DNA from 2 places in the Corynebacterium sp. H113 genome. Region 1 is predicted to be linked to the other one. Evidence: riboswitches for the same ligand, from Rfam matches in the RefSeq annotation. Region 1 holds a riboswitch; the other holds the start of a gene.

Region 1 (14,900 bases):
AGACGATCATCGTGTGCCTCGGTTCGGTGACGGGTACGGTGCGCGATGTCGTGGATGCGCGCCGGGCAGCGGGAGAGAAGATTGGCGTGTTGTCGCTGGTGTCCTTCCGCCCATTCCCAACCGACGCGGTGCGCGCTGCGCTGAGTAATTGCACACGATTCATCGTGTTGGAAAAGGCATTCTCGGTCGGAATCGGTGGCATTGTGTCATCGCATTGTCGTGCAGCAATGCGAGGCAAGACATTTATTTGTCACGAGCTCATTGCCGGTTTGGGCGGTCGTGATATTACGAAGGCCTCGTTGAATGCGTATCTTGATCGCGCCGTTGTTGATGACGTCGAAGATACGACGTTCCTGGACTTGGACACGGAGTTGGTGAACCGCGAGTTGCGTCGTGAAGAATCACAGCGACGTTCGGGCGCGATCCCTGAGAACATGTTGCGCGATTTTTCGCATCGCGCCATGACTGGTTCCTTCGAGGAGGAGAAGTCGAATGACTAACGCTGATGCAGTTCATGACGATCGGTTGAGTCGTTACATCCGGCCGAACCGCACGCCGTTGCCAATGCCAACCATCCCGGGCACCGAGATTCCGGCTCGGGAGGAAGCCAAGTTCTACCAGGTTGGGTCTTTTGCCATTGGCAACCGGTTGCTCGATGACAAGCTTCGATCCGTCCAATCTGACACCGACCGCGTGAATTCATTGACCTCGGGTCACCGCGCATGCCAGGGCTGTGGTGAAGCACTCGGTGCGCGATATGCGCTGGACGCTGCGATGGCCGCAACAGACAACAAGGTCATCGCGGTCAATGCGACGGGCTGCCTCGAAGTCTTTTCCACTCCGTACCCAGAGACTTCCTGGAACTTGCCGTGGATTCACTCTTTGTTCGGGAACGCTCCGGCCGTCGCAACCGGTGTGCAAGCCGCGCTGAAAGCTAAGGGTCGTACCGATGTTCGCGTTGTTGCGCAGGGTGGTGACGGCGGCACAGTGGACATCGGCTTCGGCGCGCTCTCTGGCATGTTCGAGCGTAACGACGACGTCCTGTACATCTGCTACGACAACGAGGCGTACATGAATACTGGTGTGCAGCGTTCCGGCGCGACGCCACCAACGGCTCGGACGGCAACGACACAGCCAGTCGGCGACGAGCCAGGTAATACGTTTGGCCAGGGCAAGAACTTGCCGCGTATTGCGATGGCACATGATATCCCATACGTCGCTACGGCCACTGTCGCTGATTTGCGTGACCTTGAATACAAGGTCAACAAGGCCATGGAGTTCCGCGGTGCGCGCTACATCCATGTGCTCGTGCCATGCCCGTTGGGCTGGGGCACCGTATCAAACCAAACCATCAAGATCGCTCGCTTGGCGACGCAGTCGGGTGTCTTCCCAGTCTTTGAAGCCGAATATGGCGAGGTGACATCTGTGACAAAGCTTCGTCGACCTGTTCCGGTGGAGGAGTACCTGCGACCGCAGCGTCGTTACGCTCACTTGTTTAAGGGTGGCGGAGATTCGGAAACTATCGCTCTGCTGCAGAAGTTGGCTGATCGGAATATTCGTCGCTATAACCTCATCGATGAGGACAGCCTTGACGAATTTGAGAAGTATGAGGGGGAGAACTCGTAATGGCTGGAACTCCAGGAACCGCAGGCTCGAACCCAGTGCCATTGCCGTTTGCAATTTCATTGGGCGTGGGCTCATCGCTGTCGAACCAGACAGGTTCGTGGCGTACCGAGCGTCCGGTGTACGTCAATCTATTGCCACCGTGTAACAAGGCATGCCCTGCTGGAGAAAACGTGCAGCAGTGGCTCTATCACGCAGAAGAGGGCAACTATGAAGCTGCGTGGCGTGAAATTATGCTGAATAATCCGCTACCCGCAGTGATGGGTCGCGTGTGTTATCACACCTGCCAAACAGCGTGTAACCGTGCAGAAGTAGACGAAGCAGTTGGTATTAATGCCATTGAGCGCTTCCTCGGCGACAAAGCGATTGCAGAGAATTGGCAGGTCACTACTGATGTCCCAGCGTCAGGAAAGAAAGTGCTCGTCGTTGGCTCAGGGCCGTCTGGTCTATCGGCTGCGTACCATTTGGCGCGGCTCGGACATACGGTGACTGTGCGCGATTTGGGTGACAAGCCGGGTGGCATGATGCGCTATGGCATCCCCGCTTACCGGCTGCCCAGGAAAATCCTTGATGCAGAAATTGCACGCATTGCAGCCCTTGGTGTGACATTCGAGCAGGGAGTACGCGTCGACGATATTGACGCGGTGCTTGACGAGTTCGACGCTGTCTTCACCGCAGTCGGTGCACAGATTGGCAAGAATATCGGCGTTCCTGCCGGTGAAGCGGCCAACATTATGGATGCCGTGGATGTGCTTCGTGATGTGGAAGCTCGAGGTGACTCAACGGGCGACGATAAACCTTTGTTGGGCCGAACCGTCGTTGTGTACGGCGGTGGCAACACTGCCGTTGACGCTGCGCGTACGGCAAAGCGGCTAGGAGCTACAGACTCGGTCATTGTCTATCGGCGTACCCGCGACCGCATGCCAGCTCACGACTCTGAAGTTGTGGAAGCGGAAGAAGAGGGCATCGCTATGCGCTGGCTGTCCACGGTCAAGCACGTGGACGGTGGCACTATCAAGATTGAGAAGATGGCGCTCGACGAGAACGGTTTTCCACAGCCGACTGGCGAATATGAAGAGTTGGCAGCCGACTCGTTGATTATGGCACTTGGTCAAGAATCGGACTTGTCGCTCTTGGAAAACGTCGACGGGGTGACTATAGATCGCGGTGTAGTTGCAGTGAACGAGCACATGATGACAGGTCGTGCCGGTGTCTTTGCTGGCGGAGACATGGTGCCAAGTGAAAAGAATGTCACTGTTGCCATCGGCCATGGCAAGAAGGCCGCGCGGCATATTGATGCGTGGCTTCGAGGTTCAATCTACGACCCTGGTGAAAAGCCTGGAGATGCAACTCTCGACCGCATGGAGACCTGGTACTACTCGGATGCTCCGCACAAAGTTCGCGAACGTCTGGAGGGTCCACGTCGCGCTTCCACGTTCGACGAAGTTGTTCAGGGCCTCGATGAAGAATCCGCTGTGTTCGAAGCTCGTCGTTGCATGAGCTGCGGCAATTGCTTTGGCTGTGACAACTGTTTCGGCGTGTGTCCAGACAACGCGGTATTGAAGATTCAATCGGGCGAGTACGAGTTCAAATACGACTACTGCAAGGGCTGTGGTGTCTGTGCTGAAGAGTGCCCATGCGGCGCGATCTCGATGGTCCCCGAAGAGATCTAGCGTGACGACGGTTCGTCGTCACGCACCAACTTCCGAAGCATAGGAAATGCAAAACCGGCCTTCCCCGAGGTAGTGGGAAAGGCCGGTTACTTGCGATGTGACGCTTTGGTTCGTGTGCGCCTAAGCGCCAAGCTAATAGGCGCGGTCAGGATTTTAGTTATGCGGTCGCTGGACCGTCAGCGTCGATTTCGTCGGAGTGGTTCGAACGAATCAGGGAGACTGCGATCGACGAGGTGATACCGAAGCCAGCCAGCATGAGGCCAACACCGAAGCCGCCGTAGGTTTCTGCGATGGCTGCAGCCAACAGTGGCGGAATTGCGCCACCGAGGATTGCTGCGATGTTGTAGGCAAGGCCTGCACCGGTGTAGCGGAGGTCAACGCGGAACAGCTCTGGGAGCATTGCACCAGCTGGGCCGTATGCGATGCCGAAGATCATCAGGGTGCCGTAGAGGCCTGCGGTGAAGCTCCACAGCGTACCCATGTCAAGGATGTAGAACAGGAATGGGCTCCAGATAACAGCGCCGATGGTCGAGATCAGGATGACCTTGTTGCGGCCGATGCGGTCAGAGTACAGCGCCGACAGGGCGGTGGAGATACCGAAGACAATTGCTGCGCCCATACCGATTGCCAGAACTGCCTGGCGGGAGTGGCCCAAGGTGCCGGTTGCGTAGCTGGTCAGGAACGAGGTGCCCATGTAGAACAAGGTGAATAGGGAAGCAAGTGCGACGCCACCGAGGACAGCTTCCTTCCACTGGTAGCGGAGGGTATCCATGAACGGGAAGGTCTTCTTTTCGGCTACTTCGCCCTTTTCGCGACGCTCGAGCTCCTTAGCGAACGATGGAGTCTCGTCGATGACAACTCGAACGTACATGCCGATTGCGACCATTACGACCGAGAGGACGAATGGGATACGCCAGCCCCAGTTGATGAAGGCATCCGAGGTCTCACCGAGGAGAACGCTGATCAAGAGGAAGGTGCCGGAGGAGAGGAAGAATGCGATAGCCGGGCCGATCTGCGGGAAGATTGCGTACAGTCCGCGCTTTCCTGGTGGTGCGTACTCGGCAGTCAGCAGGGTTGCACCTGCCCACTCACCGCCCACAGCCAAGCCCTGTGCGAAACGCATGGCTACCAGCAGGATTGGACCCCAAATGCCAATGCCGTTCTCGAACAATCCCCAGGCGCCAGATTGGTAGCCAGGTAGAAGGCCAATGAACAGGGTTGCGAAGCCCATCAACAGTAGCGTCCATACCAGGGTGCGCTTGCGGCCAAGCTGGTCACCGAAGTGACCGAAGACGATGGAGCCGAGTGGGCGAGCAAGGAATGCCACGCCGAAGGTTGCGAACGACGCGATGGTGGACATCAGTGGCGTCATATTCGGGAAGAAGATCGTCGGGAAGACGAGAGCGGCAGCGGTGCCATAAATGAAGAAGTCGTAGAACTCGATGGTCGTACCGATCATCGAAGCGGTTGCGACACGTCCAAGAGTCGCTTCCTTCTTGTCCTTCTTTGGCGTGTGTGCTGCACCGGTTGCTACAGCCGGAGCGTTGTGCTCCTGGGCAGTCGATGCAGTGGTCGTGGCAACCGGGGCATGATTTGGCAGCGGAGGAGTAGCTGCCACATTGGTCCCCGTAGGCGAGGTGGTCTGATTAGTCACTAGTTGAACTCCAGCGTCGGGGTCTTGTCGGCTACACCGTCGCGGCACTCGGTGTGCGCGGCTTGGTGAACGGTGTAGTTAAGACCGATTAGCAAGGTAAGACCAAAGCTACGTAGATGTGTTCTGGGTCACATATACCCGAAAGGGTATATTGTGTAAATATAACTAAAAAACGGACAGGGAAAGTCTTCGGAACGCCGTTAAAAATGCCGTTGTACTGCACAAACAAAAAATCGCACCATGGTCAGGTGCGAGTAAATAATTTCTAAGAGAAAGCAAAAAGAAGTTTTACGGCAGCAGGCCGAGGGTACGAGCACGGCTTACCGTCGCGTGCCGGCCCGACGTTCCGAGCTTTGTAGCAGCGTTTCGTAAATAAGCTTTCACTGTTTCTCCGGACAGTCCCAATCGCACTCCGGTCTCTGCATTTGTGCAGCCGAGTGCAACGTGAGCAAGTACGTCCAACTCTCGTGCGGTGAGACGGGGGAGATCCTCCCGAGGGGCATCAAGTCCGGAAATTCCCGCTAGGCCCTGGGATGCGGACATGAGGCGAGCTTTCAGGTCACTGTCCTCAGTGGAAGCGGCAATCGAGCGCAAATCAGCGTGGATTTCCCGGAGCTTTTCCCGATCGGCAGAGCTCACCCCTTCGCCAATAATTGGCACATGGGCTGCCTCTGCCATAGCAAGACGACGATCGACCTCATCGCGAATGCGCAGCTCATCGGCAGTCTGCCGGGCAATCTGCAAGCCTGTATTGCGTACCCGATCACCAATAGCGCCGGTGCGCCGATAGGCACCGTAGAGGACCATGCGTACTTGGTCGGAGACAACCACCGGAATGGCCATCACCGAGCCCAGCTCTTCCACATTGACTTCACTACGGTAGCTGTCGGTGATGATTTTTGCTGAAGCATAATCTGTCACCGCAGCTGGCCTGCGGTCCCGCAAACTCAATCCGCCAAGACCTTCGCCGGAGTGGACAGTCAGGCCGCGCAAAGAATCAGTTAGAAGACCAACGCCTTCAGTGATGACAACCTGGTTTGAGTTGCCCATCCCAGCGAAAACCACAGGTAGCTCTGCATTGCGACGCAAAGAACGCACCATCTGGCGGAGTAGCTCCCGGTCTTCCGGGCGGGATTGGGCAGACATGCACATAGTTTACCCATGGAAACTTCAAGGAATTTGCAGTTTCCAGGATTTCTCTGCCTCGGGTTGGCGCAGAAGGTGGAGGGGTGATCGTCGTGAAGTAAACGACGTAGAGGAGCAAAGATGTAGGTACTTCACTACGCAAGACTAATGGCGATGTAGTGTTGCTATTGCTACTTCATCCACGGGAGCGCCAACCGAATCTCCGGCGCTGAGAGGACACCAGGTATCGGGTGTCGACCGATTGAACCTGAGCCGGGTAATTCCGGCGTAGGAAAGGACAGTGCAGAACTATGGTTTCTCGCGCGCTCAAATCAGCCCCTCCACAAGAGGGCGAAGTTACAACCGGGCCTATCTATCGCAGTCACAAGCACTATGACAATGTGGACTTTGCAAACGAATTTGGTTCAGCTACGTTGCGCATCCCGGCGCGACGCATTGAGCTGACAGATGGTGGCCACTTTGATGTGTACGACACTTCGGGCGTGTATACCGAAGAGAATCCACAACTGGATTTGAAGGCTGGCCTGGCAAAGATTCGTGAGCAGTGGTCGATGGCTCCGGCAGTCGCTGCGGATCCGACAAAAGATGATTCGCCACAGGTAAAGACACAGCTGGCATGGGCTCGAGCTGGCATCATTACGCCGGAAATGGCGTTCGCTGCTGCTCGTGAGGGCGTCGATCCGGAGATTGTGCGTGAAGAAGTAGCCGCTGGGCGCGCAGTCATTCCGGCGAATCACAAGCACCCTGAAATCGAGCCAATGGTCATTGGTAAGCGTTTCGCTACCAAGGTCAACGCAAATATTGGCAACTCTGCTGTGACCTCCTCCATCTCGGAAGAGGTAGAGAAGATGGTGTGGGCAACTCGGTGGGGTGCCGACACGATCATGGATCTGTCTACGGGCAGCGACATTCACGAAACTCGGGAATGGATCTTGCGGAATTCTCCAGTACCAGTCGGTACTGTGCCCATCTACCAAGCACTGGAGAAGGTCAACGGCGAGCCGTCGAAGCTCACGTGGGAGCTGTACCGCGACACCATCATTGAGCAGTGCGAGCAAGGTGTCGACTACATGACTGTCCATGCTGGCGTGTTGCTGCGCTACGTCCCGCTGGCTGCAAATCGTGTCACTGGCATCGTTTCGCGCGGTGGTTCGATCATGGCGGCCTGGTGTTTGGCTCACCACACTGAGAGCTTCTTGTACACCCGCTTTGCGGAGCTCTGCGACATTTTGGCGCAGTACGACGTGACGTTCTCACTTGGCGACGGGTTGCGTCCAGGCTCTATCGCTGACGCTAATGACGAGGCCCAGCTCTCCGAGCTGAAGACACTCGGCGAATTGACCAAGATCGCTAAGTCCCGTGGCTGCCAGGTCATGATCGAAGGTCCGGGACACGTGCCCATGCACAAGATTCCAGTCAACGTCGAATGGGAAGAGGAGTGGTGCGAGGAAGCACCGTTCTACACCCTGGGCCCACTGGCTACTGATATTGCTCCAGGCTATGACCACATCACGTCAGCGATTGGTGCGGCAATTATCGCGCAGTCAGGCACTGCGATGCTGTGTTACGTCACCCCGAAGGAACATCTTGGTCTTCCAAATCGCGACGACGTAAAGGTCGGTGTGATTACATACAAGATCTCCGCTCATGCAGCTGACTTGGCAAAAGGGCTGCCACGTGCACAGGAGCGTGACGACGAACTGTCGAAGGCACGCTTCGAGTTCCGTTGGCATGATCAGTTTGCGCTGGCTCTTGATCCGGATACTGCACTCGACTATCACGATGAAACCCTCCCAGCAGAGCCAGCCAAGACAGCTCACTTCTGCTCGATGTGTGGACCTAAGTTCTGTTCCATGCGCATTTCGCAGGATGTCCGCGATTATGCAGCTGAAAAGGGGTTGGAGACTGTCGAGGCTATCGAAGCTGGTATGGCCGAGATGTCGGATCAGTTCGCAGAGTCAGGTGGAAAGGTGTACTTGCCAATCGCGGGGCAGTAGCCTTCATTCCATGTCGTGACACTTCACTCAATTGTGAAACGCTGAGATGAATACTGAAATGCCCAACCAGATATGTTTAAGTATCTTAGCTGGGCAAAGTATTAGACGTTAACCACAAGGGGTGCATGGCCATTTCTACAGGGCTGACAGAACCGCGACGACCGGCGGAAAGCACACGGTCGTCGCGGACACCACAGAAGCCAACGTCTCTACTAAGGCGTAGAAATAGTCAGCCGAAACGACCTGCTTCGGAAGCCGGAGTAATGTCTTGGCAGCTCGGAATTCTGGCCATTGTCATGGGCGTAGCCAACGCGTGGGCCTGGTTCGAACGCCAGCAGCCGGATGACTGGGCATCGCTGTGGATTGCCGGCATGCTTGTAGATCGAGGTCAGGTTGACCACCTGTACGACCGTGACCCAAACGAGTTTTCACTTATCGCTGGTGACGAATGGCTGTCTGCCGCTGCTGAGCTGCCAACGCCTTTTCCGCATCCTTTCGTCCACAATCCATTCGTGGCCTATCTAATGGCGCCACTGACGAATTGGATGGAATTTGAAACGTCCGTCGTGTGGCTATCTGCATTGACCGGTGCTGCCATGGTTGTACTGGTCGCCTCGGTATATCGCCTTTGGCACTCAACTACCATGCCGTGGGGATATGCAGCGGCGGCGACCATCGCGCTTGCAGCGATGCCGGCGACTCAGACTGTCACGTGGATCGGGCAGACGACCATGCTTGTTACTGCTGGTGGGGCATATGCCCTGGCGACATCGTCGAGAAGTCCGTACTTTGCAGGCATCGTGTTGGGCATGGTGGCCGCAGTGAAGATCACACCCATTGTGCTCATTCCGGTGCTGTTGTTTGCACGCCGGCGTTGGATTGCCGGTGCAGTAGCAATCGGTGTGATGTCCTTGCCGTTCTTGGTTACAGCGTTGACTCTGAACAAGTCCCTGCTGGACAAATGGTGGAGCAGTCTGAAGGACATCAACGATGGCGTGTTGGTTGGCGAAGTGAATCAGTCTTTGTCATCAGCCATGTTGAAACATGAAATTCCCGCTGAGGCAGGGGTCATTCTCGTACAGGATTACCCAGGCAGCGTCCGTACTTTGCCGATAATTCTTGCTGTCGCAATGGTCATAATCACCATTGCTGTTGCCTGGGTGAATCGCTACTACCGCTTCCAAATTCTCGCCTCAATGGCTTGGGGAATTGGTGTCGCCTTTTCGACGATCGTTTGGGAGCATTACCTCGTTCTTGTCGTGATGTTTGCTGCGGGAATTCTTGCGATGTCGAATACATCGTGGACCAAGCACATTGCCTGGAGTGGAGTGGCGGCAGTTGGTTTTATGCTGGTATTCCCGATGGCCATGCCGACTGGTGCCATTGCCCTTGTTGAAGGCACGCCGTACACAGGTATAACAGCACTGATCACTGCAATGGTGTTGTTGTTGATCACTGCAGGTATACATGCGGCTCACGGCGACGGTCGCGATGTCGGCGACTCTATGCTGGGATTTGATGAACTCGAACATCTTGTGCGGGCACACCAGCAGTACGGCAAGCACAGTGCCGGTCACCACCGCGCACATTAACTCCGCGTGCAGCAACTAAATGCTATCTGCTCCTAAGCTTGCAAGAATTCCAACCACCTCGGTAGTTCGCGCTGTGCTTGCTCATAACCCAATCTGTACGCTTCAAGCACCTTGTCCAGGTTGCGCTCACGATTATTAATCCGCATATCAGTAGGGAAGAACTGCAGCGCTTTGCCTTGGCGTTCGTATTCTTCAAGCTTCTCAGCGGTCGCGTTGTAGCGCGTCGGGCGTGCGAGAATCGCTTCAGCCAGGATTGGTTCCTTACGGAACACCCTACGAACAAGTCCAGGTCGGGTCGATTCTTCACGACGAAAACCCTCCGGTCGGGTACGAATCACCAGAAACTTGTCAAAACCATCGGCTTCAGCTGCGTCGAGCGGGATGCCACCAGATGGCCCAAGCGCTCCGTCGACGTATTTTTCGCCATCGATAATGGTGGGGCTCATCAAGCCAGGGAGTGAAGACGAAGCCCGAACGCGAGTCATCATGGAATCGACATCGGTCATGTCTTCGCGACCCCAGTAGACCATTTCGTCGGAAGCCAGTTTTAGTGCACCAATGCGGAAAGGGATCTGACTCTGCATCACATTGTCAAAGCGGAAAGGCCCAAAATTCTCGAACGTAGTGATCGGCGCTGTGTGATAGATGTACTCCGAATCGAAGTAGCCACGACCTCGAAAGAAACTGCCCCACCCGCCGTATTTCGGATCGACGGCGATTGTCGTCATCGAACCAATATTCCGTTGAATATCGCCTGCCAAGTAGTTCGATGTCAGGGAAGAGCCAGCGGAGATTCCACCAACCCAACCGACATCGATGCGTTCTTCGAGGAGCGTCGTCACGCAGCCTGCGGTGTAGGCGTTTCGCATGCCTCCGCCTTCAAAAATCAGAGCGACTTTTGGGGCCTTAGTGCGTGGCAACGAGTCATCGGCAGGAGCGTTCATGAATGGCAATTCTAACGTGATGCGGATTAATCAGTAATGATGGGTATATGAGCACGGATTATTCGGAATCAAGTTCGGTGGTAGCGGACTCACCAGCGCATAAGCACTGTGAAGATCTGATTGACTTCGTGGTGGCGTCACCAAGTTCGTACCACGCAGCAGGTGAAGTGGTTCGGCGCATGGTCGCAGCCGGAGCCACGTACGTTACTGAAGCAGACCCGTGGCCTGCTGCAGCGGGCACTTACGTGATGCAACGCGGTGGTGCTGCTGTTGCCTGGATCGTTCCGCCAGAGCTTGCCGACGATCCCGCCACGTGGGGCTTTTCTATTGTCGGGTCGCATACTGACTCGCCGGGGTTCCGGTTGAAGCCGAATCCTGTAGTCACCTCAGCAGGATATGCCCAGGCTGCCTGTGAGGTTTACGGTGGTGCATTGCTGGGGGCGTGGACCGACCGCGAGATTGAGTTTGCAGGTCGAGTCGTTGATGTCGACGGTGCCGAGCACCTCGTGCGTACCGGCCCAATTGCGCGTATCCCACAGTTGGCAATTCACCTCAATCGAGCGGTCAATGAGGAAGGGTTGAAGTTGCACCGGCAGCGCCACACAGTGCCCATTATCGGGCTGCTGCCAGAATCCGGGTCGGCTGCTAAAACCAGTATTCATCAGGCTATTGCTGCTGCAGCGGGGATGGAGGTGGAGCGCATCGTCGCATGGGATCTTATTTCGTGTGATACCCAGCGCCCACGAACCTTCGGTCTGAACAACGAGTTCCTCGCGTGCGGGCGCCTCGATAACCTCCTCAGCGTGCATGCATCTCTCGTTGCTTTCGAGAACATGCTGGCTACCGGCACACCTCCGGCCACCAACACCATTCCAGTTCTCGTTGCTTTCGACCACGAAGAAGTGGGATCTGCCTCTACCACTGGTGCTGCGGGGCCACTGCTTGCCGACGTGCTGACACGAATCGCCACCGCCGCCGGAGCAACGGGGGACATGACTCAGCGCATGTATCGACGCTCCGTCTGCTTGTCCGTCGATGGTGGACACGCAGTTCACCCGAACTATGTGGAAGAGCATGAGCCCGGGCATCATCCGCAGCTCGACGGCGGACCTGTCCTAAAGATCAACGCTAACCAGCGCTATGCCACCAATGCAGTGGGACAAGCATTGGTGGAGCGCGTCGCAAAGCAAGCATCGGAACGGATCGGCGAGACTATTCCGGTGCAATATTTCGTGTCGGCGAACCATAAGCCGTGTGGATCAACCATTGGGCCGATTACGGCAACACGGCTTGGTATCGAGACGATCGATCTTGGCGCAGCGATGTTGTCAATGCATTCACCACGAGAACTCTGCGGAGTGAAGGATCCGTGGTGGATGATGGAACTCATCACTTCGTTCTGGACCACGACGACCATGGGGAGCCACACGTGACCGAGGAGACTGCGACTACAACGACCGATGTTCGCGCGGGAAGTACCACGTCCTTTACGGTGCCAATGGAAGAGGTAGTGGAGTGGCGTCGCCATTTGCACGCCCACCCAGAGCTCAGCTTCCGCGAATTTGAGACTGCAGACTTCATTGAAGAGCTGCTGCGGGAATGGGGGATCACGACCGTTCGACTGACCCCTACGAGCGTAATTGGCACCATTGCCGGTACTGCAGGCGACCCTGAAACTGGGCGCGTAGTAGGCTTCCGCGCTGATATTGATGCACTACCTGTCCAAGAAGAAACAGGTTTGGAGTTCGCTTCCCGCAACCCGGGCGTTATGCATGCCTGTGGACACGATGTGCACACGGCCATGCTGCTCGGCACCGCCAAGATTCTACAGAGCATGCGTGACCAGTTGCATGGCAAGGTGGTGTGCATTTTCCAGCACGCCGAAGAATCCCTCCCTGGTGGCGCTCGCGAATTGGTGGCAGCGGGCGCTGCAGACGAGCTCGATGAGGTCTACGCTTTCCATGTCGCACCACATCCAGTGGGGCACGTCGGTATTTGCCGAGGTCGCGTGTCCACGATGTCGGGGATCGTGTCCATCGGCATTCGCGGTCGTGGTGGACACTCCTCGAATCCGCAGCTGAGCGTCGACCCTGTTCTTGTCGCCAGTGAAGCGACGATGCTGCTGAACACTATTGTCAGTCGAAACCTCGATCCGAGGCACATGAACATTGTCAACGTGGGTGCGTTGCATTCCGGCGAAGTCGGAAACGTCATTCCAGATACCGCGAGGCTGGAAGTATCCATTCGCTCTGTTGACGAAAGTGACTGGGAGTCAATCTGTCATCGGATCGAAACGTTGGTCAACGGCGTTTGTGCAGCTCATGGTGCTCAGGCGAATTTCGAGTGGCAAATTCCTTACCCAATGGTGGTCAATGCAGACAGAGCTTCGGATCGTGCTTGGCACGCTGCGGTCAAGGCCATTGGCGAACATCGAGTGTTTGCGGCTGAACCATGGTCGCCGTCGGATGACTTTTCCTATTTCTCCCGTGAAGTCCCTGGCTGCTATATGTTCCTCGGTGGCGGCGGTCCGGAAGTGGGCATGCCATTTTTCCTCCACAACTCTCGGTTCGATGTCGTTGAGCGTGCCATGAATGCCGGAGTTCGGGTGGAAGTGCAGATTGCTCTTGATGCACTCGCCCCTGGATTCCCAGCTGCACCGGAAATGCCACAAGACTGCGAGAATCGCATGGAGCCTGCAGGAATACTGCCGCCACGACCTGTGAAACCAGGATTCGGCACTCCACAATCTAAGGCTGCAGAAGTGGTAAAGAGGAAACTATGAGTAATAACACTGTCCGACCTTCTTCGGAGCGCGTGCCAAGCCCAGCATGGGTGGAGCATGCAATTGGCTGGCACGTGTATCCGCTGGGTTTTGTCGGTGCACCAATCCACGAACACGAAATTGCTGTGCAGTCCGCTCCTGGCGCTCCAGTTGAGCATGAACCGCGTTTGAATCGTATGTTGCCGTGGCTCAACTACATCCAGGGAATGGGCTTGAATGTCCTGCAGCTGGGGCCCGTTTTCGAATCGACGAGTCATGGTTACGACACGCTCGATTACTTCCGTATCGATCCCCGGCTTGGTACTGAGGACGACATGGTGCGATTGATCGCGCATGCTCATGATCGAGGAATCAAGGTACTTTTCGACGGCGTGTTCAACCACATCGGCTCCCAAGCTCCGATGTTCCGTACTGCACTGGAGGATCCTGATTCGTCGGAAGCCGAATTGTTCGACATCGATCGTTCGGTTAATCCACCGTCCGCACCGTGCTTTGAAGGCAACTTCGATCTGATCGAGTTCAACCACAAGTCGACAGCGACGAAGGAGTTTGTTGCCTCGGTCATGGATTACTGGTTGGCACGGGGTGTCGACGGCTGGCGTCTAGACGCTGCTTACGCGGTAGATCCGAAGTTCTGGGCCGAAATTCTTCCTGGTTTGCGTGAGAAGTATCCGCATGCCTATTTCTACGGTGAAGTCATTCATGGCGACTACCCGAATATTGTCCGAACCTCGACTTTCGATGCCGTCACAGAGTACGAGCTGTGGAAGTCAATTTGGTCTTCGCTGAAGGAGAAGAATTTCTTTGAGCTTGAGTGGACTCTCAAGCGCCACAATGAATTTCTCAAAACCTTTGTGCCGTTGACATTCGTTGGAAACCATGATGTCACGCGCATTGCGTCCAAGGTAGGGCAGGACAAGGCTGTTCTGGCATTGACTGTTCTTATGACCGTTGGTGGCTTGCCAGTGGTCTATTACGGCGATGAACAGGGCTATACCGGGGTGAAGGAGGATCGTGCTGGTGGTGATGATCAGGTTCGCCCATTGATGCCACCTTCTCCAGACGAATTGTCGCCTATCGGAGAGTGGATCCTGCGGGCACATCAGCAGCTGATTGCTTTGCGACGTCGTCATCCTTGGTTGCACACCGCCATCACGGAGATCACCGAGGTGGCTAACGAGAAGTTGTCCTACGTCACCAAGGCAACGGATGGTAGCAACAGTCAGCTGACTGTGACGCTGAGCATCGACGGTTCACCAACCGCAACCGTCGCAGTAGGGGATTCCGTCGATTTCCGTTTCCCGGCATCCTAATTCATAGCCACAAAAACTAATACGGAACACGACAAAACCCGCTCGACTCGGTCAATGGACCGTCGCAGCGAGCGGGTTTTTGGTGAGATTTTGTCTAAGCGGAGCTTTACTGAGCAGCTGGCTCAGCAGCGCCTTCTGCAGGAGCTTCAGATTCTGCAGCAGCTTCCGACTCGGAA
Region 2 (14,900 bases), on a different contig from region 1:
AGTCACCACATACGTCCTCGATATCCGACAAATCTGTGACCGGTTCCCTATCGGGATCGGCCGTGAATTGTAGAGTGCGAACTTCTGGCACGAGGACGTCGATAAGCAAAAGGCGCCCGATCGCTGGCTCGCCAACACCCGTCAATACTTTGATGGCTTCGATTGCCAACATGGAGCCGATTTGGCCAACCATCGCACCAAGCACCCCACCGGCTGCGCACGAAGGGACGGAGTCGGGGTCGGGAATGTCCGGGTACAAATCGCGGAGCATTGGCCCACGCCCGGGCCAGAACACCGACACTTGCCCTTGGAATTGCGAGATCGTTCCCCATACCAGGGGTGTCTTGGTGATTTCGGCGGCGTCGTTGGATAGGTACCGCGTCGCAAAGTTGTCGGCTCCATCGAGCACAATGTCGTGGTTCTCGAACAGTTCACACGCATTGTCCGGGTCGATCTTGCCGACGATCGCCTCAACCGACATTTCCGAGTCCAGTCGTAACACTGCGTCGCGCGCAGACTCGGCCTTCGGTCGGCCAATATCGCTTTCACGGTGGAGAACCTGCCGTTGCAGGTTGGATTCATCGACAGTGTCGTCGTCAATGATTGTGAGATGTCCGACCCCAGACGCAGCCAGATACAGCAAAACCGGCGACCCGAGACCGCCTGCACCGATGACAAGTACTCGAGAATTTCGCAGTCGACGCTGCGCGTCTCCGCCGAAGCCCGGCAAGGTCAAGTGTCGCGCGTATCTGCGCAGATCGCGCTCGGACAAACGCGGAAGTGGTACCGCGGTCGCTGGCTGCCTTGCCACTACAACGACTCTTCCTCGCGGGAGGTACCCACGCGTTCGGTGATGATGCCATCGAACGACGAGCTTGCCTGTGCCAAACGCCGTCGTGGGATGCGCCCTGCATTGCGAGCTGTGTAACCTGCCTCGACTCCGAACTTCATGGCGCGCGCCATGGCCACGGGGTCTTGTGCGCGAGTGACAGCAGATGCGAGAAGAACCGCGTCGCAACCGAGCTCCATGGCCAGCGCAGCTTCGGAGGCGGTGCCAATGCCAGCGTCCAAGATGATTGGTACCTGAGAGCGTTCCACGATGAGTTCAATATTGTGTGGGTTCAAAATACCCAGGCCAGTACCGATAGGCGAACCGGCCGGCATCACCGCAGCACAGCCCACATCTTCAAGTCGCTTAGCCAACGCCGGGTCGTCGTTGGTGTACGCAAACACAACGAAATTATCATTGACCAGTTCCTCTGCCGCAGCGACGAGTTCCACTGGATCTGGCAGCAGCGTGTCTTCGTCGGCAATGACTTCGAGCTTCAGCAGATTTGTCTCCAGCGCTTCCCTCGCCAGCTGTGCTGTCAACACTGCATCACGCGCGGTGTAGCAGCCAGCAGTATTTGGCAGCGCGGCAATGTTGTTGCGCTCGAGCATTGCAAAAATTGATTGCTGCGACCCAGCTGCGAAACGACGCATCGCGACCGTCGTCAGCTCCGTGCCCGATTCAATAAGCGCACGTTCCAGCGTATCCATCGACGTCGCGCCACCCGTGCCCATGATGAGGCGCGAATTCAGCCTCAACCCGCCAATGTTCAAGGTGCCTGCAGTGTTGTCAGTCATGATCAGAAGTCTCCTCTAGCTCTCGCTCTTAGCCGCCCTGCACTGCCGTCACAATGTCGATCTGCCCAGCTACCGGTGTTTGCGCCCACTGGGTTCGCCTGACGACGACCCCATCCACAGCAACCGCGATTCCCAAACGTGAACCATCTGCCGGCGTTCCATCGTTAGATAGCTCGCGACCAGAATGAGCAGTGACGAGGTCAAGAATCGTTTCGTTGTCGCGTGGCTCATATGCCTCGCCATTAACAGTGGTGGTCATGGTGGTGGCCTTTCGTGTCACGTCTAGTGGGGTGTCTTTTGGTCTAGTCACGATTGCGCATTACAAGGTTGCGCATTCACGGCCGGGCATCGCTAAAGCGCCACGGATCAACGGCAGTAGCAATGTCTTGATCAACGTCGTTGTCACACACAACGTCAGCGCCAATTAGGGAACCGACAGCAGCGAGCAAGATTCCATGTCGAAAGTATCCGGTGGACACCGTCAAGTGTGGGGCAACTCGACCGATCATTGGAACGTCGTCTGGAGAACCTGGGCGAGCGCGTGTCGTCAGTTCAGTAATTTCGCAATCGAGAATGCCCGGTACGAGCCGGTAGGCATCACGAAGAAGTTGGTGGACGCCCTCGGCAGACACACCCGACATGGAGTCTTCGCGGGAGGTCGCACCCAGAACAATTGAGCCATCTGCCCGAGGCACGATATACACCGGTCGGCCTTGCACAATGCCCCTAATTGTGCGAGTGACCAGTGGCTGCAGCCGCTGTGGCACGTTCATACGGATCACATCGCCATACACAGGGCGAAGTGGTAGCTCCAAGGTGTCTGGCAAACCGGCAATATCGCCAGTATTCAGCCCTGCTGCCAACAGGACTTCATCTGCCAGGTAGTCGCTGCCTTCGGTATCGCGTAGCCCAATGGCGCGATCGCCGTCGTAAAGAACTTCGGATACCTGAGCGCGAACGACCTGCTGCCGCAGAATCTTCAGCAGAGCAGTGGTAAACAAGCGGGGATCGATTTGATGGTCGCCGGGAATTTCGACGGCCCCGACACAACCTGGGCCAAGAGCAGGCTCAGCCCGGCGCGCAGCAGACGCAGTGATCCGACGTACTTCCATACCCATCTGGTGTTGCAACGACATCAGGTCGGTCAGCGTCTGTCGATCAGCTGCGTCACCAGCACACACAAACGTTTCGCTGTCGAGATAGCCGACATTCTCGCCGGATTCTTTGGCCACTGCCTGCGCAAATTCCGCGTACATCTCGCCAGAGGTAATCATCAACGGATACAGCGTCGGCTGATCCCACACCACTTCGCTGACGGGTGCAAGCATGCCAGCTGCGGCATAGGATGCGCCAGAAACCGGTTCGGCATCAAGCACAGTGACCTGCCAGCCACGGCGCAGCAACCGCCATGCAGTAGCCAGCCCAATAATGCCTGCACCAGCAACAACAACGGACTTCTGGTCTGACTGTTGCTCAGGCTTTGAGGCAGTGTCCACTGCCTTCCTCCCTCCGGCGGCATGACCCGCATCAGGTGTAGCGGTCGGCATTGCGCCCTCTCAGCCCCTCGGTCGAGGCTCCCGCGGAATTGTTACCCCTATCATAGGCCTATGGCTTCCGAACCTTTGTTACAGCCCATCACCGGCAACAGTGCGGTATCGCCTGCGCGTGAGCGTCGTCAAGCGAAGCTCCGCGAAGCCCGCCTCTACGTCTGCACTGACGCGCGTGCCGATCGCGGTGATCTACGCGAATTCCTGCACGCGGCATACGAAGGTGGCGTGGACATCATTCAGCTGCGAGATAAGAAGATCGATGCACGCAGCGAAATCGACGCCGTCGAAGTACTTGCCGACGTCGCCTCCGAGCATGATCGCCTCTTTGCAGTCAACGACCGCGCGGATGTAGCGGCCCTCGTCGATGCGGATATTCTCCATGTCGGCCAAGAGGATCTCACTACTGCGCAAGTGCGTCGTTTGCTTGGCGACGACATGCTCGTCGGGCGTTCCAACCGCAATGCGGACATGTTCGCCGAGTCTCTCGCAGACCCTGGTATCGACTACGCAGTGATCGGACCAGTATGGGCTACTCCAACGAAGCCGAATCGTGCAGCAGTTGGCCTCGACACTGTGCGAGCAGCAGCTGCAGCAGTCGCGCAATTACGTGCTGCCAGCTCAGCCGAAGCCGGCCAACGCAGCGTTGCTGACGTCACCGATCCGCGCCGGGCGGTCACTGTCGATCCTGTAAAGCCATGGTGGGCTATCGGTGGCATTGATCAGGAGCGGGTCGGCGAGGTCATCGACGCGGGTGCAGAACGCATCGTTGTGGTTCGTGCGATTACCGATGCTGCCAATCCGGAGGAAGCGGCGCGGATGCTGAAGGAAGCAATCACCCAGCGCTAAATGCCCGCTACTCCCCTAGTCACTAGCGAAGTCCTCCAGCTTTTCGACGGGCCCCGACACAATCAGCAGATCGCCAGCGTTGACGATATCGTCATCAAGTGCTGGCCGAAATCGTTCACACCGTGGACGCAGCGCGAGCACCGTAACGGGCGCAATCGCATTGATCTCGCTCACGTTCTTGCCCTGCACAGCAACGGGTGGCACGATCTTGGCGATTGCGAAATCACGGTCGAACTCCAGATAGTCCTGTACCTTGCCACCGATTAGGTGCGCGACGCGACGTCCGGTGTCTGCCTCCGGGCGAATCACGTGATGGACTCCGATTTGTCCAAGGATCTTCGCATGAGCTTGATTATCGGCCTTTGCCCAAATCAGGGGTACTCCCATATCGACGACCGCGGATGCGGTCAGCAGCGATGCTTCGATGTCGCTGCCGATGGCAATGACAACTCGCTCGGCTTCATGCACACCGAGCTGTCGCAGAACTTCCGGCTGCGTCGTGTCGGCGGTGACAACATGGTCGAAGGTAGCGGACAATTCTTGGACTACACGCTCGCGAAAGTCAACGCAGAGAACTTCGATACCGTTAGCACGAAGCTCTTCGCCAAGGGCCTGGCCGAAGCGGCCCATACCCAGAATGACCACGGGTGAGGTGTCAGCTCGACGTGAAAACATGAGGATCTCTCCTGATTAAAAGTGCGGGTAAGTCGCGGATGGGTAATTGCAGTGACGAGCTAACCGATAAACGGTCGTTCTTCCGGGAATTCGTAAAGCCGATTCTTCGTGCGTGCAGCCAACGCCGTCGCCAGCACGATGGGACCAACGCGACCAGCAAACATGAGCATGATCAACACACCTTGGGCGCCGGCGGGAAGCATTGGGGTGATGCCCGTTGACAAGCCAACGGTTGCAAACGCACTCACCACATCAAACGCAATCTGATCAGTGGTGAACTGAGGTGCCATGAACATGATGGCCACCAAACTGCCGATCGAGAGCACACCACCGAACGCAAAAACCGCCAACGATTGACGAACGATACGAGGGCTAATTTGTCGCTGCTGAATCGACACCGTTTTCTCACCGCGAATTTCCGCGAGCACCGCAGCGACGATGACGGCGACCGTCGTGATCTTCACACCACCCGCAGTACCACCGGAACCGCCGCCGATGAACATCAAAATATCCGTGCCGAGCAGTGTTGACGGATGGAAATCCAAATAATCCAACGCATTAAATCCCGCAGTACGAGGGCTCACGCCTGCGAAAAACGCGTTCAGCACCTTGGCCGGCCCGCTGAGTCCTTTCAACGCGCCGTTCCATTCCGCTGCAGCCACCAACACGAAGCCAGCGAGCACCAACATGGCGGTACCGATCCACGTGAACCGTGCTGTCAGACTCCAGCGGTGTGCTGGTTGTCCTTGTGCTTTACGACGGAATCGTCGAAAAGTTTCAAGTAAGACAGGGAAACCGATACCGCCGACCATGAGTCCGAATGCGAGTGGCAGGATCACCAGGGCATCGGTGTTGAAGCCGATGACATTGTCCGTGTACAGCGCAAAGCCAGCGTTGTTGAATGCGGAAATCGCGTGGAAAATGCCTTCCCAGATCGCACGCGGTAACGGATAGTCATAGGCGTAGTAGAAGCGGAAAGAGAGGAGGACAGCCAAGCACAGCTCGATTATCACGGTGAAAATGATGGTTGCGCGAACAACCCACGAAACTTCACCCAGATCGACACCGCGTCCCTCCACACGAGCGCCAGCGCGTCGGTTGATGCCGAGACGGCCGGCAACCATGAGACCAAAGATGGAGGCGATAGTCATGAAGCCTAGGCCGCCCAGTTGGATTAGGGTGATAATGACAAATTCACCGAATCCAGACCAATGAGTACCCGTATCAACGGTGATGAGACCGGTGAGACACGATGCCGAGGTAGCTGTAAAGAGGGCATCAAGGAAACTGGTTCGATCGCCCACTGTGCCACTACCACTGGTAATGGCATGTTCGGAGGTAGAAATCGGCAACATCAGCACGGCGGTGCCGATAGCAATAAGCATCGCGTAACAAACAACAACGAGCGTGGTTGGTTTCAACCGTGGTGGGAAGGTAACCGCGCGGAGATCGGAGTTGTCGTTTCGATGCTGACGAAACGTTTTCACGAATGGAGAGAGTAGACCTCTCTAGGGCTGCACACCAGCTTTTGTCGGATATGTCTCAGCGGGCAACAGAAGAAAGTATGAAGGTTGTCACTTTGATCTGCTGGCAGCGCTCTTTTTAGGCCTCTCTACTCGGCAATGCCCGCGACGACACGCGCCCCCATCAGCGCTTCGGATTCATCATCCGAGTAACCGAGTTCTTTCAAGATACTCGCACTATCAGCACCCTTTCTCCGTGGACCGAATTTGACTCTGCCCGGGTTTTCAGTGAGCTTGATTGGGATTCCTACGCCCGTATATCCCTCGATGTTCACCACCATTTGACGATGCAGTACTTGTGGATCCTGGAGTGCTTCACTGATCTGATTAACTGGACCTCCAGGTACACCGACCTCCGTCAGTTCGAGCGCAAGATCATCTCGGTACCAAGCTTGGACAAGCACGCTGATGCGCTCACGTAGTCGATCCCGGTTTTCCACCCTGGCTGGATTTGTTGCAAAGTCCGGGTCATCAGCCAAATCATTTGCACCGAGCACTTGCATTGCCGACTTGAACTGTCGATCGTTCCCTACACCTAAGAAGAAAGGACCATCCGCAGCCTGAAAAGTTTCATAAGGAGAAATCGTTGGATGGCAAACCCCTGTACGCTTTGGGTTTTCTCCTGAGGCGAGGTAAGTATAAGCGTGCGGATGCAAGATAGACATGGCATTGTCCAGGAGAGCCATATCGATCAATTGCCCTTTTCCACTGCGCTCACGAATATGAAGTGCCATAAGAATTCCAGATAATGCATTTTGACTAGTCACAATATCGACTAGTGGAATGCCAATCCTCATTTCTGGCCCATCGGGATCACCATTTATACTCATCAGCCCTGAACATGCCTGGATTACAGCATCATATCCTGGTGCTCCTCCAATCGGCCCGTCCGTTCCGTACCCTGTGATCCGACAATGTACTAAACGCGGAAAATCAGCTCGAATCACGTCATCAGTCAAGCCCCACTTTGCCAAAGTCCCAGCTTTGAAGTTCTCGATAAGAACATCGGCTCCTGAGAGAAGTCGCCGTAGGAGTTGCTGTCCATCTCCGGTACTGAGATCGGCCGATATGTTTCTTTTGTTGCGATTCAATCCTGTGAAGTATGCGCTTTGTTCTTCTCTAAAGAACGGGGGGCCCCAAAAACGAGTCTCGTCCCCACCGGGCGGTTCCACTTTTATGACATCCGCACCATGATCTGCAAGCATTTGAGCACACAACGGGCCTGCCAGCACACGCGAAATATCAATAACTCTTAGTCCATCTAGAGCGGAATTCATACTCACACCATCGCCGCCGGAATCTCAACTTCAACGCCTTCGACAATGTTTCCCCATACATCGTCGACGGCCCCGGTGTTCATTGCTTCACCCAACTTCTGCTCCCACGAATGTGGCGAGCCGAACTCGCCACGCCAGGTTAACGCCGCATTAGTGAACTTGTGGAGCGAATGTTCTTCCGTAGTACCCATCGCTCCCATCGCCTGGTGAGTATTCCTCACCACTATCGAAGTCGCTCGACCGACTACTGATTTTGCTACTGCTACATAAAAGGCACTATCAGTGCTGTCAAGATCAGTTTCGACCGCCTTCTTCAGAGCTACTTCTACTGCTGATCGAGCAAGCGTTGCCTCCGCAACTGCGTCTACAATCAAATTCTGAACTGATTGAAATCGAGCAACAGGTCGTCCGAACTGGTGGCGCGTAACAACGTGTTCCCTTGCCAGCACAGTTGCGGTTTCTAACGCAGCAACTACTTGAACGCTCCTAGCAAGAGCACCTCGAAGATAGAGCAAGTGAAACTTGGAATTCGAGAGCTCATGCCACTCAATTCCTGCTTCATTTGGCAGACTGATCTTCGAACGCGGCTCCTTCCCATAATGAGGAATGTCCTCAATCGATACCTTTCCCCTTTCGATATCTGCTACTTGCCACGAGGAATATCCGTCCGTATCCGTCTCCCCAAACGGGCGAACTACCACGATCCTATCCGCTTCTCTAACCCATGGTGCGCGATTACTGTGGCCTTGCCGGTTAAGGAACGCTACTGTTCGGATCGCATCGTCAACGGGAAGTCCCAACTGCTCCAACAACCATCCAGCTAACAGATCGGACTCCACATACGGAATAGGCAATCCCTGAGATGCAGCCGCTCGCGCCACGCAGGCAGCCTCACTCCAACTAGCTCCGGATCCACCAAGTTCTTCACTTCCTGTCAATCGAGCAAGACCCAGCTCAGACAACGTGTTCCACGTTTCTCGAAGAGTTTGCTCATCCAATGTGGCATTAGCGAACACGTCGTTTGCGAGATCTTCTAGCTCGCTGTCAATTTCGACAGACGAAACAACGCTGGCTGTTTTTTCCAAAAACTTCATTATCGCAGCTCCAATCCACGAGCGATTACTGTACGAAGGATCTCATTAGTTCCACCACGCAGAGTGAAACCAGGACGCTGAACTACTCCTGCGCGAAGTAGCTGAAGCAGTTGTGGCGAAACAGGGGAATCAGCATCAACACGTCGGTCGATGTCCTCAACGATGTCTCCCTCTGTGGCAGTACCCAGCAGTTTGACGAGCACTGCGGGCAAATCAGCTTGTCCTCCAGCTTGGAGTGTTTCAGCAACTTTGCTGGACATCCCATGGAGCCCGGCAAGTCGAGCCGCGTATTGTCCGATCGAATCGGTGCCTAAGATCTCGTGCTTTCTTTCCGAGCTCTCCGCTCTCCCCGATGAAGCCTCGGCAAACAGCCGGAAGGAAGACAAGAACCTTTCGGGTCCAGATCGCTCGAAAGCCAGTTCTGAATTGACTTGCTTCCAGCCTTTGCCCAGCTCGCCAAATACCATGTCATCGGGAACGAATACGTTGTCCATGATGACTTCACTAAAGTGTCGACTACCCGAAATTGATTCGATCGGCCGTATCGTTACGCCTTCACTCCTCAAATCCAAAAGAAACTGGGAGAGTCCAGCATGCCGATCAGATACGTCGAGGGGGGCAGTGCGAGCCAAGCAAAAGAACGCTTCCGAGTGTTGCGCTCCCGATGTCCAGACTTTGGTGCCTGTGATGTTCCAACCTCCGGCGGTTTTCACCGCCTTGGTCCGGACTGAAGCCAAATCCGAACCCGAATCTGGCTCACTCATCCCAATTGCGAAACATACTTCTCCTTCCGCAATCCGTGGTAAGTACTTCTTCTTCTGATCTTCGGAGCCGTGTGCCAACAAGGACGGTGCAATTTGCCGGTCCGCTACCCACTGCGCAGCTACAGGAGCGCCAACAGCGAGCAACTCTTCGGTTACGACAAACCGCTCCAAGAACGTCCGCCCATGGCCGCCATATTCCCGTGGGATCGTCATTCCCACCCAGCCTTGTTCAGCCAGCGACTTCGTAAAATCTTCGTCCCATTTTGTGAGCCACGTATCGATGCTCGGTTCAAATCGACCGATATCAATTTGCTCTCGCAAAAAGGAACGAACTTGTTGTCGAAGTTCCTTCAATTCTGTATTCGAAACCATCTTGACCTCCCGAAAATCATCACACGCTCTCAGCCAAAAGCTTGACACTTTCACACAGGCTGTTCTTCATATTATCGTAACCCTCTACGATATTTACCTACCTCTGTAAAGCTACCTCACTTTTGAAGATGAAAAGACTAGTTCACAAAAATTGTTAAGATTCGTTCATGTCTGAATCTCAACGACCTCGGCCACGCCACCGAACGGTCGACCGCATCGCGACAATCCTGGAGCTCGTAGCTCGATCTAGCGATGGGCTTTCGTTAACGGACATAGCCCATAAAGCGGAAATACCTCTATCAACAGCCCAGGGTCTTGTGAATGGACTGACCGCTACGGGATTCCTAGATGAAAATGAAAAGATATTCTCCCTGGGTATCGCACCTTATTGGCTCAATACCATGGCCAACCGACAAGCAATCGAAGGAATAACTCAGGGCACAATCGACAGCATTTTCGCGGAAACTGGCATGACCACAGTGCTATCGATCGCGGTAGACAACCGTGTCTTCTATTTGCACTCTGCTGCTGAAGGTCTAGCGCAGCAGTACTTGACACAAGATTTTCTCCCTCGGTCATTACTCCGAACCTCAGGAGGCTGGATCCTCCTTAGCGGATACTCTCGTGGAGATTTATGGGCCTTCTTACGCTCTCGCCCGGAAGAAGAACAACAATACGTCAACGCTTTTCTCACAGAACTCGAGCGAATTGCTGAAACTGGGGTGTGCGCTGCCCCAGGCGTCGCACCACGTAATGTCGATGGTGTCTCTGTAGCCGTGAAACACAAAAATCGTGTTGTTGCAGCACTCGGTATCATTGGAGAGCACGACGAGATCGATAGCCGTAAAGCTGAACTCGTCGAGATCCTCAACCGCTATTTGCCTAGGTAGCGCCCAGGTCGCTTCTCCACAAAGGCTTCGAGAGCTTCCTTATGGTCGAGCGTGTGATGAGACAACGCCTGCATCGCAGCTGACAACTCAAGAATGCTAGACAGACCCTGTTGTTGAGATTCGCGAAGTAGTTTCTTAGCCATCCTCACTGAATGAGGTGGATTTTTAGCGACTCTTTCTGCAAGCTCAATTGCAGCACTCAGGAGATCTTCTGGCTCAACTACGGCGTTCACGAGGCCCCATTCAAGCGCTTTTGCAGCCGTAACTCGATCACCTATTAGAGCCATTTCCGCAGCACGAGCCGGAGATAGAGACTTGGTTAGCAACCATGCCCCACCGTCTCCAGGAATAATGCCCAAGCTGACAAAACTTTCAGCGAACCACGCTCTGCTCGATGCAATTCGCATATCACACATCAACGAAAGGTCTGTGCCCGCACCCACAGCTGGCCCATTGACCGCCGCGATCACTGGGATTTCACAATCGTACAAAGCCAAAGGAATTCTCTGAATTCCATTCCGATATCCGTCTCGCAGCTCGTATGGCGATCCGCCGAACATTCCCTGACGGTTCTGCATGTCCTTGATGTTTCCACCAGCGGAAAAGGCAGGTCCTGCACCAGTCAGTACAACTGCACGCACCGCAGAATCGGCATTTACACGCTGGACGTTGTCGACAATGGCAGAGATTATTTCGGGTGATGAAATCGGGTTTCGCTCGTTCTCACGATTAAGCGTCCAAATTTCGACATGGTTACGTGTTTCGACTAGCACAGCAGGTTTGTTCTTCTGATCCATTCTTTTCTCCAATCAGAGCTAGATGTCATTGCTACTTCGTGTGCTTTTGAATTATCGACTGAAACAAACAGAAACGGCTCCGTTACATGAGCGCTGGCACCCACAGGACAAGATCAGGCCAGAAGAGGAAGATCGAAGCCATTGCTAGCATCGCTACGACGTAGGGGAACGCTCCTCGGAACACAGTCATCGGCGCGATATTTGCAGACTTTGACACAACGAAAACATTGATTCCCATCGGTGGCGTCACCATTCCGACTTCTGCCAGTAGCACCATGAAAATTCCGAACCAAATTGGGTCGTATCCAAGCTGCTCCACAACCGGCAAGATGATTGGCACAGTCAAGGCAATGATCGCAATCTGATCCATAAAGAATCCAAGAATCACATAGAAGACTGCGATCAGGCCCATAACAACGAGAGCTGGTAGCGCTGACTCTTCAATTGCATTGACGAGCGTCGGAGCAGCCCGCGTTTCCGTTAGGAAATGGCCGAGAACATGGGCGGACATAATGATTGCCAAAATCATTGCCGTAGACTTAACAGTTTCGACAATCGCCTTAGCGAAAGAGTTCCAAGTGAACTTCCCTCGGATAACCACTAACACCAGAGCTGTTAGGGCACCAAGTGCAGCAGATTCTGTAGGGGTGGCAACTCCGAGAAAGATGGTTCCGACTACTGCGACGAATACAACAAGCAATGGCGACGACTTCCACAGGTATGCCAACTTCTCGGAGTACTTCGAACGCTCGCCCGATGGCACTGATCCTTTATCCAGAAGCATGCCAACATACATCGTGAGAATCATCGCAAGTGCAATCAAGATTCCGGGGAAGAACCCCGCTATCAAAACATCGCCTACCGGCGCTTCAGCTGTAATTGCATAAAAGACCAAAATGATTGACGGCGGGATCATTGCAGCCAATGTCCCTACGGAAGCCACAAGTCCACTAGCTACTGTCGGACGATATCCCTCATTTATCATGCGGGTCGTCGACGTTTGTGCCAGCGTCGCCGCAGCAGCAGTCGAGGATCCAGACACCGCTGCAAATGCGGTTCCTGCCCCGACGGAAGCGACAGCCGTACCACCTGGCACGCGTCCAACCATGCTTCTAGCAGCATCAAACAGCGAGTCCAACAGTCCCGACATCAGCATGAATTGTGCCATAAGCATAAATAGTGGAATTGCGGTGAGAGCAGTACTCCTGACCGCGGTTACCGGAGCAGTGGCCATTACAGGCAGCAGCACATCAAAGCTTCCAAGTAGTAGCGTTCCCACCGCACCTGCAAAGAAGATCGAGAACGATACCGGAACGCGCAACATGATCAGAATGATCAACAGCGCGATGATCGATGCAAGCAACATGCTAGACCCCCTCCCCTGGCTCATAGTCAGTTGCGGGCACAGACCAACTGGTTGTTAGCTCTCGAAAGATGTCAATCATCGTCACAACGAGACCAAAGAAGGACCCCAATGGAACCATCGCTTTCCAAGTCCAGCTGGGCCACGGAAGCTCGGCCATTCCAGGAGGAATTTGTTCGTTAATCGAGATTGAAAAGGCCGTCGTCTGCCAGCCACTAATAAAAAGGGTAAGGAAGATCGCCGCAACGATTGTTTGAGCGACAAGCATCAGAACCTTCTGCATTCTCTTGGGAAATTTTCCAAAGAGTGACGCAACTGCAATATGCGCCCCAGATCGATAAGCCGTCACTAAGCCAAAGAATGCGATCGCCACCATCAAATATCGCTCTGAAAAGCCAATATTCCAACCTAAGGGTTTACTCAGGACGGATCGCATGAAAACTTCAAGGATTGTCAGCGCCCCACTCAGGACGATTGCAAGTCCTGCAAACAGAGCACATATGGCAGAAATGGCGTTCTGCACTTTATGGAGCATCGGGTAATCATCAGTAACGAATCCGAACATTGTTCGTTTCGCAGTGCCGCGATGTCCTGGGTGAACAATTACTGTGGTCACTTTGATTCCTTTTGAGATCGATGCTCATTGCGAGCTAATGCTGCTTCGTACTCTTTCAACACCTTGCCTGCTGGCTTACCAACGGATTCCAGGTCCTGTACCCACTTATTTCGGGTGGGTTCGAGTAGGGCCTCCCATTTATCAGCATCTTTCGATACATCAATGAGCTTCACATCTGCCTTACGCATTTCCTCTAGAGACCTGTCGACCGATTCATTAAGCTCAGCGCAAAGGTTCTCTTGACTTGCCGCGGATAGCTCGTTGATGAGGTCCTGTTGGTCTGCGCTCAGACTTCGCCACGTATCCTCATTCATCACATAGACTGAGGTAAAAGAGCCCAAGTTGGCTCCTGTTGTCGAGTATCCGATCACTTCTTCAAGCCCATACGGCGTGATAGATGTGGGAGAGGCTACTGTCCCCTCTACAGTTCCACGGGTCATTGCTTCGTAGAGGTCACCAATCGGCATTCCAACACCAGCTGCGCCCACAGCGTCAACAATGCGATCCTGGGCACCACCAGTTGATCTCTGCACTGTCCCTGCCAAATCAGCAGGAACATTGATCTCTCGATCTGCAGTCATCGCCTCATATCGTGGAATCACCCCAATCCACAATGGGTGAAGATTAAGTGGCTTGAATTCCTCTTCATAGAGGATTCCACCCTCAGTTATAAGGTCTTGCAGTGCATAGGCAGAGACGCACGCGTCATCTGACAGCCCCGCCAGATCTCCGACACTCGACAGTGGCATCTGGGAAGCGACATACGACGGTGAAATCACAGAAATATCTGCGACACCCCGACGCACGATTGTGGGCATATCCCATTGTTTTCCCAACTGCCCACTTGAGTAGTAATCAACGGCAAGCCCCACCTCCTCACCGTTTGCCTTGATTCCTTCGACAAATTGTTCGGTACCTCCGACCCCCATTGGATGAGTCAGGGAGAAACTATCTCCCATAACCAGAGTGAAAACTCCATCTTCAGCTTCATTGTCTGCTTCAGAAACACATGCCGAGGTAAAGGCAGTTACTGAAATGGCGAAAGCTGCAATCACCGTTCTCGCTTTTCGGCGTACGAGGTTCGACTCTGCTACACAGCCGATATCTGACTGAATTCTTCTCACACCTGCAACTCCTCACTAGCGATAAATCAGGAATGCCAGGAAGTGTCCAAAGTGCAAGCCTTCCCGGATTACGGTATTTCGTAGCCTAAGCCAACATAACGTAATGTGACATACCTTACATTCCCGGAGGGAGTAGTCAAGCGCTTTCTTTTGAATTAGAACACTTAGTATTGAGCACCCCTGCCACATGCAGATGGTCGTAGTATTCCCCGCCTAGCTCACCCGATTTCTCGATCGTGATTAAAACTCAAATCCTCCACCTGGCCAGCGCATTCATACAGTGCATACAGGCCACCGAATACGCCTGCAAAAAGGTTGATGAGCAGGCCTATCACCATAATTCCGCTTCCCCACGTAGCAACCTCGCCTACCTGAAACGAGCC

Evidence for each region. A riboswitch is a leader RNA that binds a small molecule or an ion and turns the genes downstream of it on or off. The one in region 1 is predicted to bind thiamine pyrophosphate.
Region 2: it holds a riboswitch for thiamine pyrophosphate, as region 1 does, so the genes downstream of both, thiO (glycine oxidase ThiO) here and thiC (phosphomethylpyrimidine synthase ThiC) in region 1, are expected to answer to the same signal.

Annotation. Positions count from the first base shown of each region.
Region 1 is NZ_JBBHKZ010000002.1:540,803-555,702, forward strand. It holds gene WG938_RS03690 (hypothetical protein) at 1-500, shown strand, start outside; gene WG938_RS03695 (thiamine pyrophosphate-dependent enzyme) at 493-1,626, shown strand; gene WG938_RS03700 (NAD(P)-binding protein) at 1,626-3,296, shown strand; gene WG938_RS03705 (MFS transporter) at 3,454-4,950, opposite strand; gene WG938_RS03710 (LuxR C-terminal-related transcriptional regulator) at 5,239-6,096, opposite strand; TPP riboswitch at 6,268-6,388, shown strand; gene thiC (phosphomethylpyrimidine synthase ThiC) at 6,387-8,093, shown strand; gene WG938_RS03720 (glycosyltransferase family 87 protein) at 8,357-9,685, shown strand; gene WG938_RS03725 (patatin-like phospholipase family protein) at 9,718-10,629, opposite strand; gene WG938_RS03730 (M18 family aminopeptidase) at 10,677-12,062, shown strand; gene WG938_RS03735 (M20 metallopeptidase family protein) at 12,059-13,411, shown strand; gene WG938_RS03740 (alpha-amylase family protein) at 13,408-14,724, shown strand; gene WG938_RS03745 (hypothetical protein) at 14,831-14,900, opposite strand, start outside.
Region 2 is NZ_JBBHKZ010000004.1:265,893-280,792, reverse strand. It holds gene moeB (molybdopterin-synthase adenylyltransferase MoeB) at 1-811, opposite strand, end outside; gene WG938_RS09580 (thiazole synthase) at 811-1,626, opposite strand; gene thiS (sulfur carrier protein ThiS) at 1,655-1,885, opposite strand; gene thiO (glycine oxidase ThiO) at 1,962-3,122, opposite strand; TPP riboswitch at 3,114-3,217, opposite strand; gene WG938_RS09565 (thiamine phosphate synthase) at 3,234-4,022, shown strand; gene WG938_RS09560 (potassium channel family protein) at 4,038-4,697, opposite strand; gene WG938_RS09555 (TrkH family potassium uptake protein) at 4,757-6,082, opposite strand; gene WG938_RS09550 (CaiB/BaiF CoA transferase family protein) at 6,310-7,497, opposite strand; gene WG938_RS09545 (acyl-CoA dehydrogenase family protein) at 7,500-8,591, opposite strand; gene WG938_RS09540 (acyl-CoA dehydrogenase family protein) at 8,591-9,727, opposite strand; partial or broken gene WG938_RS09535 (helix-turn-helix domain-containing protein) at 9,895-10,068, shown strand; gene WG938_RS09530 (hypothetical protein) at 10,129-10,617, shown strand; gene WG938_RS09525 (crotonase/enoyl-CoA hydratase family protein) at 10,602-11,414, opposite strand; gene WG938_RS09520 (TRAP transporter large permease) at 11,497-12,780, opposite strand; gene WG938_RS09515 (TRAP transporter small permease) at 12,782-13,393, opposite strand; gene WG938_RS09510 (TRAP transporter substrate-binding protein) at 13,390-14,517, opposite strand; gene WG938_RS09505 (hypothetical protein) at 14,736-14,900, opposite strand, start outside.